DNA from 4 places in the Streptomyces sp. NPDC059452 genome. Region 2 is predicted to be linked to each of the others. Evidence: riboswitches for the same ligand, from Rfam matches in the RefSeq annotation. Region 2 holds a riboswitch; each other region holds the start of a gene.
What was found. Region 2 has a riboswitch for cyclic di-AMP ahead of ACFW9Z_RS25415 (M23 family metallopeptidase). Riboswitches for the same ligand answer to the same signal wherever they lie in the genome.
Positions count from the first base shown of each region.

Region 1: it holds a riboswitch for cyclic di-AMP, as region 2 does, so the genes downstream of both, ACFW9Z_RS22540 (M23 family metallopeptidase) here and ACFW9Z_RS25415 (M23 family metallopeptidase) in region 2, are expected to answer to the same signal.
Region 3: it holds a riboswitch for cyclic di-AMP, as region 2 does, so the genes downstream of both, ACFW9Z_RS19880 (transglycosylase family protein) here and ACFW9Z_RS25415 (M23 family metallopeptidase) in region 2, are expected to answer to the same signal.
Region 4: it holds a riboswitch for cyclic di-AMP, as region 2 does, so the genes downstream of both, ACFW9Z_RS35035 (NlpC/P60 family protein) here and ACFW9Z_RS25415 (M23 family metallopeptidase) in region 2, are expected to answer to the same signal.

Region 1 is NZ_JBHYVE010000017.1:89,509-93,419, forward strand. It holds gene ACFW9Z_RS22535 (GntR family transcriptional regulator) at 1-525, opposite strand, end outside; gene ACFW9Z_RS22540 (M23 family metallopeptidase) at 775-1,608, opposite strand; cyclic di-AMP (ydaO/yuaA leader) riboswitch at 1,622-1,790, opposite strand; gene ACFW9Z_RS22545 (M16 family metallopeptidase) at 2,013-3,383, opposite strand; gene ACFW9Z_RS22550 (M16 family metallopeptidase) at 3,410-3,911, opposite strand, start outside.
Region 2 is NZ_JBHYVE010000021.1:19,549-23,459, forward strand. It holds gene ACFW9Z_RS25410 (aldo/keto reductase) at 1-388, opposite strand, end outside; gene ACFW9Z_RS25415 (M23 family metallopeptidase) at 643-1,686, opposite strand; cyclic di-AMP (ydaO/yuaA leader) riboswitch at 1,698-1,850, opposite strand; gene ACFW9Z_RS25420 (PP2C family protein-serine/threonine phosphatase) at 2,058-3,386, opposite strand; gene ACFW9Z_RS25425 (MerR family transcriptional regulator) at 3,529-3,911, opposite strand, start outside.
Region 3 is NZ_JBHYVE010000014.1:100,926-104,836, reverse strand. It holds gene eno (phosphopyruvate hydratase) at 1-727, opposite strand, end outside; gene ACFW9Z_RS19880 (transglycosylase family protein) at 1,086-1,811, opposite strand; cyclic di-AMP (ydaO/yuaA leader) riboswitch at 1,816-2,015, opposite strand; gene ACFW9Z_RS19875 (transglycosylase family protein) at 2,308-3,435, opposite strand; gene ACFW9Z_RS19870 (cytochrome P450) at 3,659-3,911, opposite strand, start outside.
Region 4 is NZ_JBHYVE010000049.1:15,728-19,638, reverse strand. It holds gene ACFW9Z_RS35040 (TnsA-like heteromeric transposase endonuclease subunit) at 1-145, opposite strand, end outside; gene ACFW9Z_RS35035 (NlpC/P60 family protein) at 369-1,589, opposite strand; cyclic di-AMP (ydaO/yuaA leader) riboswitch at 1,588-1,755, opposite strand; gene pcrA (DNA helicase PcrA) at 2,015-3,911, shown strand, end outside.

The DNA of each region.
Region 1 (3,911 bases), on a different contig from region 2:
GGCGCCGTGCTCGGCCCAGGAGTCGGCCGGGCGGGCCGGCTGCTCGACCGCGTACATCCAGGCGACCTTGTGTCTGAGCTGGGTGAGCAGCGCGATGAGGCCGGGGCTGCCGGAGGCCTGGGCGAGGGTCTCGTGGAACCAGCCGCCCAGCGACCGCAGATCCTCCCCCTCCCCCCTGCGCGCCCGCTCCTGGCCCAGTCTGACCAGCCCGCGCAACACCTTGAGGTGGGCCTCCGTACGGCGCTGGGCGGCCCGCGCGGCGGCCAGCGGCTCCAGGAGCATCCGGACCTCCAGCAGGTCGGCCGCCTCCCGCTCGGTGGGTTCGGCGACACAGGCCCCGGCGTGCCTGCGGGTGGTGACGAAGCCTTCGGACTCCAGGGTGCGCAGCGCCTCGCGCACCGGGACGCGGGAGACCCCGTACCGCCGTGCCAGCAGCTCCTCGGTGAGGCGGCCGCCGCGCTCGTAGACACCGGAGACGATGTCGTCACGGATTGCCGTGCATACCGAATGCGCGGGAATGCGCATGTCCGAACCTCCGCCTTAATCCCCGCGAAACGCGGCCGGCCGACGCCTGTTCCGTGACTCTATTGCAATCTGCCGCAATTTCCGATGGCGGGCCGGAATCCATGGATATCTTCCGGCCAGGGACCGGGGGCGGAGAGACCGGCGGCGGGGCTTTTCGGGTGCGTTGCCGAAGGCCCCGGCGGGAAGCCGGGGCCTTCGGACGAGCAGGACGTACGGGCAGGTCCTGCGGGCAGGTCGTACGGGGCCGGGTCAGACGCGTACGCCGTGCGAGCGCAGGTAGGCGACCGGGTCCATGTCCGAGCCGTACTCCGGGGTGGTCCGGGCCTCGAAGTGGAGGTGGGGGCCGGTGGAGTTGCCGGTGGAGCCGGAGAGGCCGATCTGCTGGCCGGAGGCGACGCTCTGGCCGACGGAGACGCCGATCGAGGAGAGGTGGCCGTACTGGGTGTACGTGCCGTCGGCCATCCGCAGCACGACGTTGTTGCCGTACGCGCCGCCCCAGCCGGCCTCGACGACCGTACCGGCGCCGACCGCGACGACGGAGCTGCCGGAGGCGGCGCGGAAGTCCACGCCGGAGTGGCTGCCGGAGGACCAGAGCGCGCCGCCCGACTTGTAGCCGGTGGTGACGTACGAACCGGCGACCGGGAGGTGGAAGGCGTTGAGCCGGGCGCGTTCGGCGGCGCGGGCGGCCCGGGCCTTCTCCTCGCGGACCTCCTGGGCGCGGGCCTCGGCCTTGCGCTGGGCCTCCGCCTTCGCCCTGGCCTCCGCCTTCGCCCTGGCCTTCGCGGCCTTGACCTTGGCCGCCGCTGCCGCCTCGGCCTCCGCCTTCGCGACGGCCTCGGCGCGCTGCTTCTGCGCCCGGGCCTGGGCCTGGATCTGCTCGGCGATCGTGGCGTCGAGGGCGATGGTCCGGGTGAGTCCGGTCTCGGCTGCCTCGGGGGACCCGGAGTCCGCCGCGGCGGCCGGGGAGGCCAGGGAGCCGATGACTCCGGTGGTGGCCAGGGCCGCGATGCCGGTGGCCCGGGCGCCGCGGCACTTCAGGCGGCTCGGGGCACGGTGCTTCCCGGTGGCACGGGTGAACGCCATGGAGGGGCTGATCCTTTCCTTCCTTCTCGCCTACCGGGTTAGCTGACGGGTTCGGAGCAGGAAGGTCTCCTACGGATGTCCGCGCCGGGTCACGGCACGGGGATCCGATTCACCCCAGGGACTGCGTGTGGGTCCCCGGCTCCCCAGGCTCGCGCCTGACGGGGACTCGGCGATGGCTGCCCGGGGCCGCGGATGCGGCGTACGGGTGACGGACAGCCGGGCCGACGCTAGGCGGGCCGCCTTCCCAGCACCAAACGGACAGGGGGATTTGTCGCGCATCCCACAGGGCGTAGAGGGAGTTACCCCCCTGAGAGCAGGTAAATGGCACTAAGTGGACAAAAGGGAGGACCCCGGCGGACTGCTGTCCACCGGGGTCCCTTTCGTCCTGATGTGCCGACGGTGCGTCAGCCGCTGACGACGGTCACCTCTCCGATGCCGAGCGCCTTCACCGGCTCCTCGATCCGGGAGGCGTCCCCGACGAGGACCGTGACCAGCCGGTCCACCGGGAAGGCGCTGACCACGGCCGCGGTCGCCTCCACGGTGCCCGTCTCGGCGAGGCGGGCGTACAGCTGGGCCTGGTAGTCGTCGGGCAGGTGCTGCTCGACCTGGTCGGCCAGGGTGCTCGCGACCGAGGCGGCCGTCTCGAACTTCAGCGGGGCGACGCCCACCAGGTTCTGCACGGCCGTCTCGCGCTCGGCGTCGGTCAGCCCCTCGGCCGCCAGCGTCCGCAGGACCTTCCAGAGGTCCTCCAGCGCCGGGCCGGTGGACTCGGTGTCCACCGAACCGCTGATGGCGAGCATCGCCGCGCCGCCCGATTCGGGGCCGGACGAGCGCAGGACCTGGGCGAAGGCCCGTACGCCGTAGGTGTAGCCCTTCTCCTCGCGCAGCACCCGGTCCAGCCGGGAGGTGAGGGTGCCGCCCAGGCAGTACGTGCCGAGCACCTGGGCGGGCCAGACGCGCTCGTGCCGGTCGGCGCCGATGCGGCCGATCAGCAGCTGGGTCTGGACCGCGCCGGGGCGGTCCACGATGACCACACGGCCGGTGTCGTCGGCGGTGATCGGCGGGACCGGGCGGGCCTGGCCCGGGTTGCCCGACCAGTCGCCGAGGGTGTCGGCGAGCAGGGCGTCCAGGTCGATGCCCGTGAGGTCGCCGACGATCACGGCCGTCGCGGTGGCCGGGCGGATGTGGGCGTCGAAGAAGGCGCGCACGGCGGCGGCGTCGATCCGCCGCACCGTCTCCTCGGTGCCCAGGCGCGGGCGGGACATCCGGGCGGTGGCCGGAAAGAGCTCCTTGGAGAGCTGCTTGGCGGCGCGCCGGGACGGGTTGGCCTGCTCGTGCGGGATCTCGTCGAGGCGGTTGCCGACGAGCCGCTCGATCTCGCTCTCGGAGAAGGCCGGGGCGCGCAGGGCCTCGGCGACCAGTCCGAGTGCCTTGGCCAGCCGGGAGGCCGGGACCTCCAGGGAGACCCGGACGCCGGGGTGGTCGGCGTGCGCGTCCAGGGTGGCGCCGCACCGCTCCAGCTCGGCGGCGAACTCCTCGGCGCTGTGCTTGTCGGTGCCCTCGGAGAGCGCCCGCGACATGATCGTGGCCACACCGTCCAGGCCCTCGGGCTCGGCGTCCAGCGGGGCGTCCAGGAAGATCTCCACGGCGACGACCTGCTGGCCGGGGCGGTGGCAGCGCAGCACGGTCAGCCCGTTGGGCAGGGCACCGCGCTCGGGGGCGGGGAAGGCCCACGGCCGGGCGGTGCCCGGGGTCGGCTGCGGGTGGTACTCCATGGCTACTCCAGTCACGGCGGCGTCGCTCACTTGTCCGCCCCCTCGGGCGCGTCGGTGCCTGCTGCGTCCTCGACGGCCCCGGCGGCCCCGGCGGCCCCGACGCCGTCGCCGGACTCATCGGACTCCTCGGCCGGCTCGATGGGCTCGTAGACCAGCACCGCCCGGTTGTCGGGGCGCAGGGCCGCCCGGGCCGCCTCGCGCACCTCCTCCGCGGTGATGTCCAGGACGCGTCCCACGGCGGTCAGGGCGAGCTGCGGGTCGCCGAACAGCACCGCGTAGCGGCACAGTTCGTCGGCGCGGCCCGCGACCGTACCGAGGCGGTCCAGCCACTCGCGCTCCAACTGCGCCTGGGCGCGCTCCATCTCCTCCGGAGTGGGCCCCTCCTCGGCGAACCGGGCCAGCTCCTCGTCGACCGCGGCCTCGATCGTCGCCACCTCGACACCGCCGGAGGTCTTCACATCCAGCCAGCCCAGCGAGGGCGCCCCGGCGAGCCGCAGCAGCCCGAAGCCCGCCGCCACCGCCGTACGG
Region 2 (3,911 bases):
TCTCGTCGTCGAAGTGCGTGTAGTAGAGGTCGATGTGGTCGGTACCGAGCCGGCGCAGCGACTGCTCGGCCGCGCCCTTGATGGTGGCGGCGGAGAGCCCCTTGTAGTCGGGGTGGGCACCGACCTTGGTGGCCACGACGATGTCGGAGCGGTTGGAGCGCGAGGCGAGCCACTTGCCGATGACGGTCTCCGACTCGCCGCCGTGGTTGCCCTCGATCCAGGCGGTGTAGGCGTCGGCGGTGTCGATGAAGTTGCCGCCGGCGGCGACGTACGCGTCCAGGACGGCGAAGGACTGGTCCTCGTCCGCCGTCCAGCCGAAGACGTTGCCGCCGAGGGAGAGGGGGAAGACCTGGAGGTCGGAGCTGCCGAGCGGGCGCAGAGAAGTCATGTGGGTGTTCAACGGCGGTGGCGGATCCCGGTATTCCACCCGCTCGCCCGTACACGCCCGCGCGCGCGACGCAGGCACTCGCAACGCGCCCGCACAGACCGGCAGCCCTGACGTCGGGGGGTGAGCGTCAGGGCTGCCGGGGTTCTGGGTGGTGCCGAGGCTTCTGGGTGGCACCGGGGGTTCTGGGTGGTACCAGGGTTCTGGGTGGTACCGGGGTTTCTCTCCGGTACGACGACGAACGACGTACCGGGGTCTCAGACGTTGAGGCCCTTGCTGTTCAGCCAGGCGATCGGGTCCATGGCCGAGCCGCCCGCGGTGCGGACCTCCAGGTGGAGGTGGACGCCGGTCACGTTGCCGGTCGCGCCCATGCGGCCGATGGTGTCACCGGTGCTGACCTTCTGGCCGACCGAGACGTCGATCGAGGACTGGTGCGCGTACCAGATCTCCGTACCGTCCTCCAGCTGGAGGACCGTTCGGTAGCCGTACGAACCGGACCAGCCGGCCGACGTGATCGTGCCGCTGTGCACGGCCTTGAGCGGCGAACCGGCCGCCCCGGCGAAGTCCGTGCCGGTGTGCTGGCCGGACGACCACATCGCGCCGGACTGGCCGTAGGTCGAGGTGATCGTGTACCCGGAGGCGGGCAGGGTGAAGCTGGCGCGGAGCTTGGCGAGGCGTTCTTCCTCGGCCTTCTTCGCCGCCGCTTCCTCCGCCGCCTTCTTCTCGGCGGCGGCCTTGGCCTTGGCTTCGGCCTCCGCCTCGTCCTGCTGCTTCTTCGCGTCGGCGGCGGCCTTCTCCGCGGCCGCCTTCTCCTCGGCGGCCTTGGCCTCCGCGTCAGCGCTGGCCTGCTGCTGTTCGGCCTGCTGGAGGATCCGGGCGCGCAGGGCCTCGCCCGCGTCGGTCGTGCCCTCCTCGGCCTCGGCGGCCGTGAGGCTCACGGCCGTGAGCGGCGCGGCGACCGGCGCGGCCTCCGCGGGCTCCTCGGACATGAAGGCCCCGACACCGGGAAGGGACTTGGCGTCGGGGAGGTTGTCCACGATGGAATCGGGAAGGGAGATGGAGACCGGCGGCTTGCTCTGGGCGGTGGCCATGCCACCCGCACCGACGGCCGCTATGACGCCGACCCCGAGGACGGTGGAGCTACGGGCGAGGCCTCGCTGCTTGGCCACGCGGTGCTTGCCGCGCACGGGACGGATGGACTCCGCGGTGGGGTTCCATTCCTCCCACGTCCGCTCCGGGCCACCGAGACCGTCGGCAGTGAAGGGTGACGGGGCCTCAGGGGCAGGGTTGTTGGACGCCACGTGGGCGCACTCCTTTCCTTCCTTCTCGCCTACCGGGTTAGCTGACGGGTTCGGAGCAGGAAGGTCTCCTACGGGCCCCTCCGCCTCTCACGAGACGCAGGCGTCCGATTCACCCCATGTAGGTGGTTCCCCGGTTCCCTTGCGGGATTCGGCGCTCGCGCACGGCGCCGTCTCTGACGACGGCTGGGACGACCGCGCTGCGTTATCGAACGTTAATAGACAGGCGGGCCCGATTCCAAGCTGTTCCTGTTGATCATTAACGGCTTCGACGGGGATTTACCACCCACAAGCGGCCCGAATCGGACGACTTGACGACCCCTCGCCCACACCTCTTTTTCTGATGGTGTGTCAACTGTTATGCGGAGTGGTGCTCATCGGTCACGCACCGTGTCATCGCCCCGGCCGACGATCTTGACCGTCGTCCGCCGCGGCGGCTGCCCCTCCGCCGGCCGGCTCACCGCGAGCAGCGCCATGTCGTCCGTGGACCGGCCTCCGGTGTGCAGCCGTACGTCGTCGGTGAGCGCCGAGAGCAGTTCCTCGGGGCCGGGGAAGATCCGGCCGCGCAGCCGGGCCGCCGGATCGTAGAAGGCCCCGTTCGCGTCCCGCGCCTCGGAGAGGCCGTCCGTGAAGGCGAGCAGCGTCGACCCCGGGGGCATCTCCCACTCGTCGGACCGGTCGGGCCACACCCCGAGGTCCATCCCCAGCGGCATCGCGGGCACACTCGGCGCGAGGACCTCCAGGGCCCCGTCCGCGTACAGCAGGATCGGCTCGGGGTGGCCTCGGTTGACGAGCCGCAGCGAGGCCGAACCCGGCGGGATCTCGGCCAGTACGGCGGTGATGAACCCCTCCATGGCGTCCAGCCCGTACCGCCGCGTCCCCTCCCGTGCCAGCGCCCGCTCCAGCCGCTGCGCCACGCCCTCCAGGGACCGCTCCTGCTCGGCGGCCTCCCGGAACGCGCCGATGATCACCGCCACCGCCTCCACGGCGTCCAGCCCCTTGCCGCGTACGTCCCCGACGACCAGGCGTACGCCGTACGGGGTGTCCGCCACCGCGAACAGGTCCCCGCCGACGAACTCGTCCGCCTGCGCCGCCTCGTACCGCGCGGCCACCTGGAGCCCGCCGATCCGCTCCGCCGGGGTCGGCAGCACGGCCCGCATGGCGGTCTCCGCGATGACCCGGGCCGAGGCCAGCTGCTCGTTGCTGCGGCGTACGACCCCGTTGATGACGAGGGCCAGGGCCGCGGCGGTGAGCACGGTGATCATCTCGATGACCGGGACGACCTCGGTGGACGTACCGTCGGAGAGCCGCATCGCGATGACGGAGAGGACCGAGGCCACGCCCGTACGGATGGTGCTGGCGAGCGAGAAGAAGGGCGCGGCGATCAGCGGCGCGGCCACGAACAGGGGGACGGCGGTGAAGTTGGGCGGGGCGATCGAGTCGAAGAGGAGCCCGCCGCCGATCAGCAGCACCGGCAACAGCCGGACGAACCGCCGGGTCCCGCGGCTCTGCGCCACCACCGGCTTCCCCCGCCCGGTGGCCCCGGACTTCCCCCACCCGGCGGACCCGGACTTCCCCGGCCCCGCGGACCCGGACTTCCCCGGCCCGGCAGAACCGGACTTCCCGCGCCCCATGGCCCCGGACATGCCGCGCCCCGGGACGCCGAAGCTTCCCGTCACGCGTCCGCGCCCCTTCTCCGCCATCCCCACCTGTGCACTCCTGCCCGGTCCGGCCACGGCTGCGGACGGTACCGCGCCCCGTCCAGGCTTCCCGGAGCCGCGCCGTGCGGCGACTCGTCATCGGCCAAATAGGGGGAAGCGGTCCAGAACGCCGCGCCCTCCGCGGTCAGTCGGAGAGCCGCCGTTCCGCGTAGATCGTCAGTGCATCCCGTACGAAGGCGGCGGTGCCGTCTCCGTAGCGATCGTAGTTCTTTCCGAAACGCGGGTCGGCGACATACATCTCGCCGAGCCCGATCACGTACGAGCGGCCCGGCGCGCTGCGCGGCTCGTGGCCCGGCGCCCTGCCCAGCTCCTCGCCTGACGCCCTGCCCGGCCCCTCGTCCCGTGCCGTGGACGACGACAGCCAGGCGCAGTGCCGCCGCGCGATGTCCTGCGCCTCGTCACCGCCGGCGTCGAGCCCGGCCTGCCTGGCCCGCCCCCAGTCCCGCGCGATGGCCTCGTGCTCGTCCAGGAAGGCCTTCTTCCCCTCCTCCCCGAGCGAACGCCACC
Region 3 (3,911 bases), on a different contig from region 2:
CGTCGAGCGCGAGCGCGATGTCACGGCCCGGGACGTAACCGGCCTCCTTGATGGCCTCGACGATGAGGTCCAGGGCGGCGCGGTTGGACTCCAGGTTCGGGGCGAAGCCGCCCTCGTCGCCGAGTCCGGTGGACAGGCCCTTGGCCTTGAGGACCTTCTTCAGCGTGTGGTAGACCTCCGCGCCCCAGCGCAGGGCCTCGGAGAAGGACTCCGCGCCGATCGGCGCGATCATGAACTCCTGGATGTCCACGTTGGAGTCGGCGTGCGAGCCGCCGTTCACGATGTTCATCATCGGAACGGGCAGCAGGTGCGCGTTCGGGCCACCGAGGTAGCGGAAGAGCGGCAGGTCGGACGCCTCGGAGGCGGCGTGCGCGACGGCGAGCGAGACACCGAGGATGGCGTTCGCGCCGAGCGAGGCCTTGTTCTCGGTGGCGTCCAGGTCGAACATCGCCTGGTCGATGAGGCGCTGCTCGGTGGCGTCGTACCCGACGAGCTCCGGGCCGATCTGCTCGATGACGGCGAGGACGGCCTTCTCGACGCCCTTGCCCTGGTAGCGGTTGGGGTCACCGTCGCGAAGCTCAACGGCCTCGAACGCTCCGGTGGAGGCGCCGGACGGAACGGCAGCACGGCCCGTGCTGCCGTCGTCGAGGCCAACCTCGACCTCGACCGTGGGGTTGCCCCGGGAGTCGAGGATTTCCCTGGCTACGACGACGTCGATGGACGGCACGAGGCATCTCCTTCTGGGATCTGACACTGGTTGTGCAGGGTCACTGTGGCCTTGCGACACGAGCCTAACCGGCCCGGCCGCATCAGTCGGACGACCGCCCGTCTCCTGGGACGAAAAAGGACCCAAGGGCCTGCATGACGGGACAAAACTCCAAAAATCTACTGGCCGGTAACACGCGCTGGCGACAAGAGGTGAACGAATCCCCCCTCATTCTCATCCGCCGGTGAACGCATCCCCCTGGGCTTCCTCGCGGAAAGACCCCGGCCCGGCGCGCACGGGGGGTGAGCGCGCCGGGCCGGGGAGCCGTGCGAGGGAGGGAGCCGCCGGACCCCCTCCCTCCGGGGAGGAGAGCCGGCTGCTACTTCAGGTGGAGCTGCTGACCCGGGAAGATCAGGTCCGCGTCTTTGACGATGTCGTCGTTGAGCTCGAAGAGCTTGGCCCAGCCGCCCTTGACGCCCTCCTTCTCAGCGATCTTGCTGAGGGTGTCGCCGGCCTTGACCTTGTACTCGCCGTCGCCCTTCTGGACCTTCTCACCGGTCGGGGTGGTGACGGTCTTCTTGGAGCTCTCGGCCTTGGGGGCGGCCGGGGCGGTGCGCTGCTCGCTGCGCGTGGTGGGCTGCTCGGCCTTGCGCTCGGGCTGCGCCTGCGGGGCCTGCTGCGGCTTGCTCGCGGACTGGCCGGAGCCGGTGTTCACACCCGGGTCCACACCGTCGTTGGTGAGACCGCCGGCACCGGCACAGGCCCAGGCGCCCGGACCCTGCATGTCGAGAAGCCGCTCGGCGGTGGCGATCTGCTGGTCCTTGGAGGCCAGGTCGGCGCGGGGGGCGTACTGCGTACCACCGGCGGCGGCCCAGCTGGACTGCGAGAACTGGAGCCCGCCGTAGTAGCCGTTGCCGGTGTTGATGGACCAGTTGCCGCCGGACTCGCACTGGGCGACGGCGTCCCACGTGGAGACGGAGGCGGCGGAAGCGCCGGTCGCGCCCATCAGCGGGATGGCGACGGCGGCACCCGTGACGCCCGCCAGGGTGGCAAGACGGGTGGCCTTGGACGGGCGGCGGTGCTTGCCCTTGCTGTTCAGCAGCATGGAACGATCTCCTCACCGACGCCTGCGAGGTGAGCTGTCGGGTTCGGGCCAATGAGTTGCCCGGCCGCGTGACCTTGCACGCGGCTTCACCCCTAGCCGGTCCCGTACGTCCCCGTCTTCGACTTCGACTTCGACTTCGAAGGGGCCGTGCGGACCCGGCGGCTTACCTGGGTCCCCCGCTCCTGCCTACGGCGCTTTACGCGTCTGTTCCCTTCGACCGACGGCAGGATTCGGCGTGACGGTCGACGGGGCCCGCGGTGCGAGCGGTTCCGACCGTAAACACAGGCGACCCCCACATTCAAAGACGGACATACTGGGCCAATCGGCGCTTACTTGCTTACCCTGACGGATCGTTTCCGCAGGTCGGAGGGGATCTGCGCCGATCGAGCGGACGCAACACGCCAGTTGAAGCAAAGAGACCCATGTCTCACTTACGCATAAGTGGACATAGGCCTCTGAACTACCCGTGATTTTGGGGGTGTTTTTCCTAATTGAATCAGTTGGCGGAAGGCTCCTCGACGCTCTCCGCAGCACCCTTCCCGGCACCCTCGCCCGCGCCCTCACCCGTGCCCTTGTCCGCACCCTTTTCCGCGTCCTGACCCAGACCCAGATCCAGGCTCTGACCGGGCAGGATCAGGTCCGGATCGGAGCCCAGAAGGTCCTTGTTGGCCTCGTACAGGCCGGTCCAGCCCTGGGGGAGCTCCTGGGCGTCGGCGATCGCCCAGAGGTTGTCCCCGGGCTGCACGGTGTACCCGCCCGCCGTGACCGCGCCGGAGTCCCGCGCATCGCCTTCGCCGCGCGAGGCGTGCCGGCCGGACTCCCGGGGGCCGTCCTCCTGGCCCACCGCACCGGCCTCCTCGGGGGCGGGGGCGCCCCGGTGCTTGCCGCCGGTGCGGTCGGCGCCCTGGGAGGCGGAGGGCTGCGAGGCGTCGGGGGAGCCGGTCCCGCCGCTCTTCCCGGCGGTGGGTGACGCGGAGGGCTTCGCCGAGGGGTCGACCGTGTCACCCTTGCCGGACTTGCCGGACTTGCCGGACTTGCCACCCTTGTCGACTCCGCCGGTCTCGCCTGCCTCGCCGGACTTACCTACCCCACCCGTCTTACCTACCTCGCCCGTCTTGCCCGACTTATCCGCCTCGCCCGAAACCTTCGACTCGCCCTTTTCATCCGCCTCGTCCGCCGGGGCGGTCGTCGGAGCCTGGGTGGGGTCGGTGGAGGGTGCGGTGCCGGGGTCGACGCCGGGCAGGCTGCCGTCCACCGCGAGGCCCGAGATCACCGCACAGCTCGGCCACGCCTGCGGCCCCTGGTCGGCCAGGACCTTCTCGGCCACGGCTATCTGCTGCGACCGGCTGGCCAGGTCGGCCCGGGTCGCGAAGTCGGTGCCGCCGTACGCCGACCAGGTCTCCTGCGAGAACTGGAGCCCGCCGTAGTAGCCGTTGCCGAGGTCGGCGCTCCACATGCCGCCGCTCTCGCATTCCGCGACCCGGTCCCAGGTGGTGGCCTCGGCCGCGCTCGCGCCTGTCGCGCCGAGGAGCGGGATGGCGATGGCCGATCCGGTCACGCCTGCGGCGACGACGATGGCGGGTGCCTGACGAGGGCGGCGGTGTCTGCCGTTCGCGGAGCCCATGGGGTTTGCCTTCCGTGCGACTGACAAGCAGGAACTGAGGAGCATGAAGCTGTTGAGCACTCAACGTGACGCTGCCGGGCGCAGGAAACTCCGTCGCGCCCAGGAAGCCGTTGAGCAAGTGACGTGTGAGCAACCGGTGAAGCGGCGGCCGACGCGTCGAACCGTGAACCTAGCGGGACTCGAACGCATGTCACAAGTCGATGCAGCGCAGATCACGTGAAAGTCACAGAGGTGACAGCGTGTCACCTTCCCCAAGGCGTCGTCCGGGCTCGAACTCCACCGGCAAGGTGCGCAATCCGCGCATGATCAGCCCGCCGCGCCAGCGCAAATCGGCAGATTCTCCGGCAAGTCGCAGGCCAGGAAGGCGTTTCAGCAGCGTCGCCACGGCGGCCTGACCCTCCAGCCGGGCGAGCGGTGCTCCCAGGCAGTAGTGGATTCCGTGACCGTAACCGAGGTGCTGATTGTCACTCCGGGAG
Region 4 (3,911 bases), on a different contig from region 2:
AATCTCGCACTGGCAGTCCGGCTACTACCTCCGTGGCCATGAGCCGGTCCAACGTCGTCTCCGTGAACTCTCCGTCCGCCTGCCGGTACCGCACCTGGACCACGTCGGCACCCGGAATCACCGCACGAGACAAATGATCTGCCACCGCCACCCCCGCTGTACGCAATCAAGTGACCACTGATCGTGATCTCGGGCGAGGATGCCCAACGGCTGCGGCGTACCATGCGTGAACGGGCCCTGGAGATGCTCCAGGGCCCTACAATCACTCGGCAGAGCAATTCTCAACAGCGTGTCGGAAACGACAAGTTGACGACAGAACGTTGAGAATCCGACAGATCTATTGAGTCCCTACACCACCCCGCACTGCCCTACGCCGGGCGCACGCTCCCGTAGATCGGCATGGAGTAGATCGACTCCTCGCGCACGTTCGTCCCCGGCTTCGGGGCGTGGATCATCATCCCGTCGCCCTTGTAGATGCCGACGTGGCTGATGTCGTCGTAGAAGAAGACCAGGTCCCCGGGCTGAAGGTCCGAGGTCGCGACCCGGGTGCCCACCTTCACCTGGTCCCAGGTGGTCCGGGGCAGTGTCACCCCCGCCTCCCGCCACGCCGCCTGGGTCAGCCCCGAGCAGTCGTACGAGGACGGGCCCGAGGCCCCCCACACGTACGGCTTGCCGATCTGGGCGCGGGCGAAGGCCAGCACCTGCTCGGCCTTGGCCGCGTAGCCGCTGCCCGCCCCGGCACCCGTACCCGTTCCCGTACCGGCACCCGGGCTCGTCCCCGTACCGCTGCCGGAACCGGAACCGGAGTCGTTGTCCCCGCCGGACTCCTTCGCGGCCTCCTCGCGGGCCTTCTTCTCCGCCTCCTCGCGCTCCTTCTTCTCGGCTGCCTGCCGGAGGGCCAGCTTCTCCGCCTTCTTCCTGGCCTCGGCCTCCTTCTTGCGCTCCAGCTCCGCCAGCCGCGCCTTCTCCTCGGCGGTCAGCTTCGAGAGCAGGGTCCGGGCCTCGGTGAGCTTGGTCTGCACGCTCCGCTTGCTGGAGCGGAGCGTGGCCTGCGTCTCGGTGAGCGCCTCCAGGCTCCGCACGGCCTCCGCACGCTTCTTCGACGCCGCCGCCTGCTGCGTACGGAAGTCGTCGACCGCCTTCTGCTGCCGTTCCGTCGCCCGGCTCATCACCTGGTTCTGGTCGAAGTACGACTGGGGGTCGTCCGCCAGGAAGAAGGTCGCGGTGGGCGCGATGCCGCCGGTGCGGTACTGCGCGGCCGCGTAGGACCCCAGCGCCCGGCGCGCCTCGTTGATCTTCTCGGTCCGCTTCGCCACGTCGGAGAGCAGCGTGTCGACCTTGGTGCGCTGGGCCGTGGAGGCGGCCTTCGCCCGGTTGTACCGCTGGGTGGCGCTGCCCGCCTGCCGGTAGAGCTCGTCGACCTTCTTCTGTACGTCCTCCACGGCGGGCTTCGGCTCCGCGGGGGCGGCGGTCGCGCTCTGCGTGGAGAGCAGCGTCACCGAGGCCAGCGCGGCCGTCGTGAACCCGACGGCGGGGGTGGTGGTGCGCACCTTCGTGCGTGGCTTGCGATGCGATGCCAAGACCGGCATCTCCTTCCGTGGACCGCCTACCGGGTTAGCTGTCGGGTTCGGACGGAACGGAAGGCTGTCCTACGGTCCGGATGGGAGGGTACGGACCGATTCACCCCGGTTTACGCGTGTGGGTCCCCGGTTCCGAACTGCCGGGAGGGCAGCGCGGATTCGGCAGAGGTGACCGTGAGGCGCGGTTCGCCCCAGGGAGCTACGGATCACCTGATCGAGCACGCTAGCCAACCGGCCCCGCCGCTGGGAAGGAGGATGAGCGATATGCCCGATACATTTTCGTGACCTTTTCGGATCGGGCCCCCCGGCACCCCCTCCGACCGGGCCCTTCTTCACGGAACGTGGACGTCCGCTCTCCGTGCGTACGGGTGTGGACATCGCCTTCCGGACTTCGGCCGAACGTTGTCAGTCCCGCCCCCTAGACTCGGATGGCGATGAGCAGCCTCTTTGACGACAGTTTCCTGACCGGCCTCCAGTCCGCGGAGGACGGCCCGCCGCCGCCCCCCGAGGACCACGCACCCGAAGCGGTGCCGGAGGGTCTCTTCGAGGGCGTCTTCGACGCGCCCCCGCCGCCCCGGGACGGGTATTACCGGGACGGCCACCCGCGCCCGGTCATCGACTCCGCCGCGCTGCTCGACGGGCTGAACACCGAGCAGCGCGCCGCCGTCGTGCACGCCGGGTCCCCGCTGCTCATCGTCGCCGGGGCAGGCTCCGGCAAGACCCGGGTGCTGACCCACCGCATCGCCCACCTGCTGGCCGAGCGCGGGGTGCACCCGGGGCAGATCCTCGCGATCACCTTCACCAACAAGGCCGCGGGCGAGATGAAGGAGCGCGTGGAGCAGCTGGTGGGCCCGCGCGCCAACGCCATGTGGGTCATGACCTTCCACAGCGCGTGCGTCCGCATCCTGCGCCGCGAGTCGAAGAAGCTCGGCTTCACCTCGTCGTTCTCGATCTACGACGCCGCCGACTCCAAGCGCCTGATGGCCCTGGTCTGCCGCGATCTCGACCTGGACCCCAAGCGCTATCCGCCGAAGTCCTTCACCGCCAAGGTCTCCAACCTCAAGAACGAGCTCATCGACGAGGAGACCTTCGCCGGACAGGCGGCCGACGGCTTCGAGAAGACCCTGGCCCAGGCGTACGCGCTCTACCAGGCCCGTCTGCGCGAGGCCAACGCGCTGGACTTCGACGACATCATCATGACGACGGTCCACCTCCTCCAGGCCTTCCCGGATGTCGCCGAGCACTACCGCCGCCGCTTCCGCCATGTCCTGGTCGACGAGTACCAGGACACCAACCACGCCCAGTACACGCTGGTACGGGAGCTGGTCGGTCCCTCCGGAGAGGCCGCCGACGCCCCCGCCGAGCTGTGTGTCGTCGGTGACGCGGACCAGTCCATCTACGCCTTCCGGGGCGCGACCATCCGCAACATCCTCCAGTTCGAGGAGGACTACCCGGACGCGAAGACGATCCTCCTGGAGCAGAACTACCGCTCCACGCAGACGATCCTCTCCGCCGCCAACGCGGTCATCGAGCGCAACGAGAGCCGCCGCCCCAAGAACCTGTGGACCAACGCCGGCAGCGGCGCCCGCATCACCGGCTATGTGGCCGACACCGAGCACGACGAGGCCCAGTTCGTCGCCGACGAGATCGACCGGCTCACCGACAAGGGCGACGCCAAGGCGGGCGATGTCGCCGTCTTCTACCGGACCAACGCCCAGTCCCGCGTCTTCGAAGAGATCTTCATCCGCGTCGGCCTGCCCTACAAGGTCGTCGGCGGTGTGCGCTTCTACGAGCGCAAGGAGGTCCGGGACGTCCTGGCCTACCTCCGGGTCCTCGCCAACCCCGAGGACACCGTCCCGCTGCGCCGCATCCTCAATGTGCCCAAGCGCGGTATCGGCGACCGGGCCGAGGCCATGATCGACGCCCTGTCGATGCGCGAGAAGATCTCCTTCCCGCAGGCGCTGCGCCGCGTCGACGAGGCGTACGGCATGGCGGCCCGCTCCTCCAACGCCGTCAAGCGCTTCAACACGCTGATGGAGGAGCTCCGCACGATCGTCGAGTCCGGTGCAGGCCCCGCCGTCGTGCTGGAAGCGGTGCTGGAGCGTACGGGCTATCTCGCCGAGCTCCAGGCGTCCACGGACCCGCAGGACGAGACCCGTATCGAGAACCTTCAGGAGCTCGCCGCCGTCGCCCTCGAATTCGAGCAGGAGCGCGGCGAGGAGGAGGGCGCGGGCACGCTCGCGGAGTTCCTGGAGAAGGTCGCGCTGGTCGCCGACTCGGACCAGATCCCCGACGAGGACGAGGACGGCTCCGGCGTCATCACGCTGATGA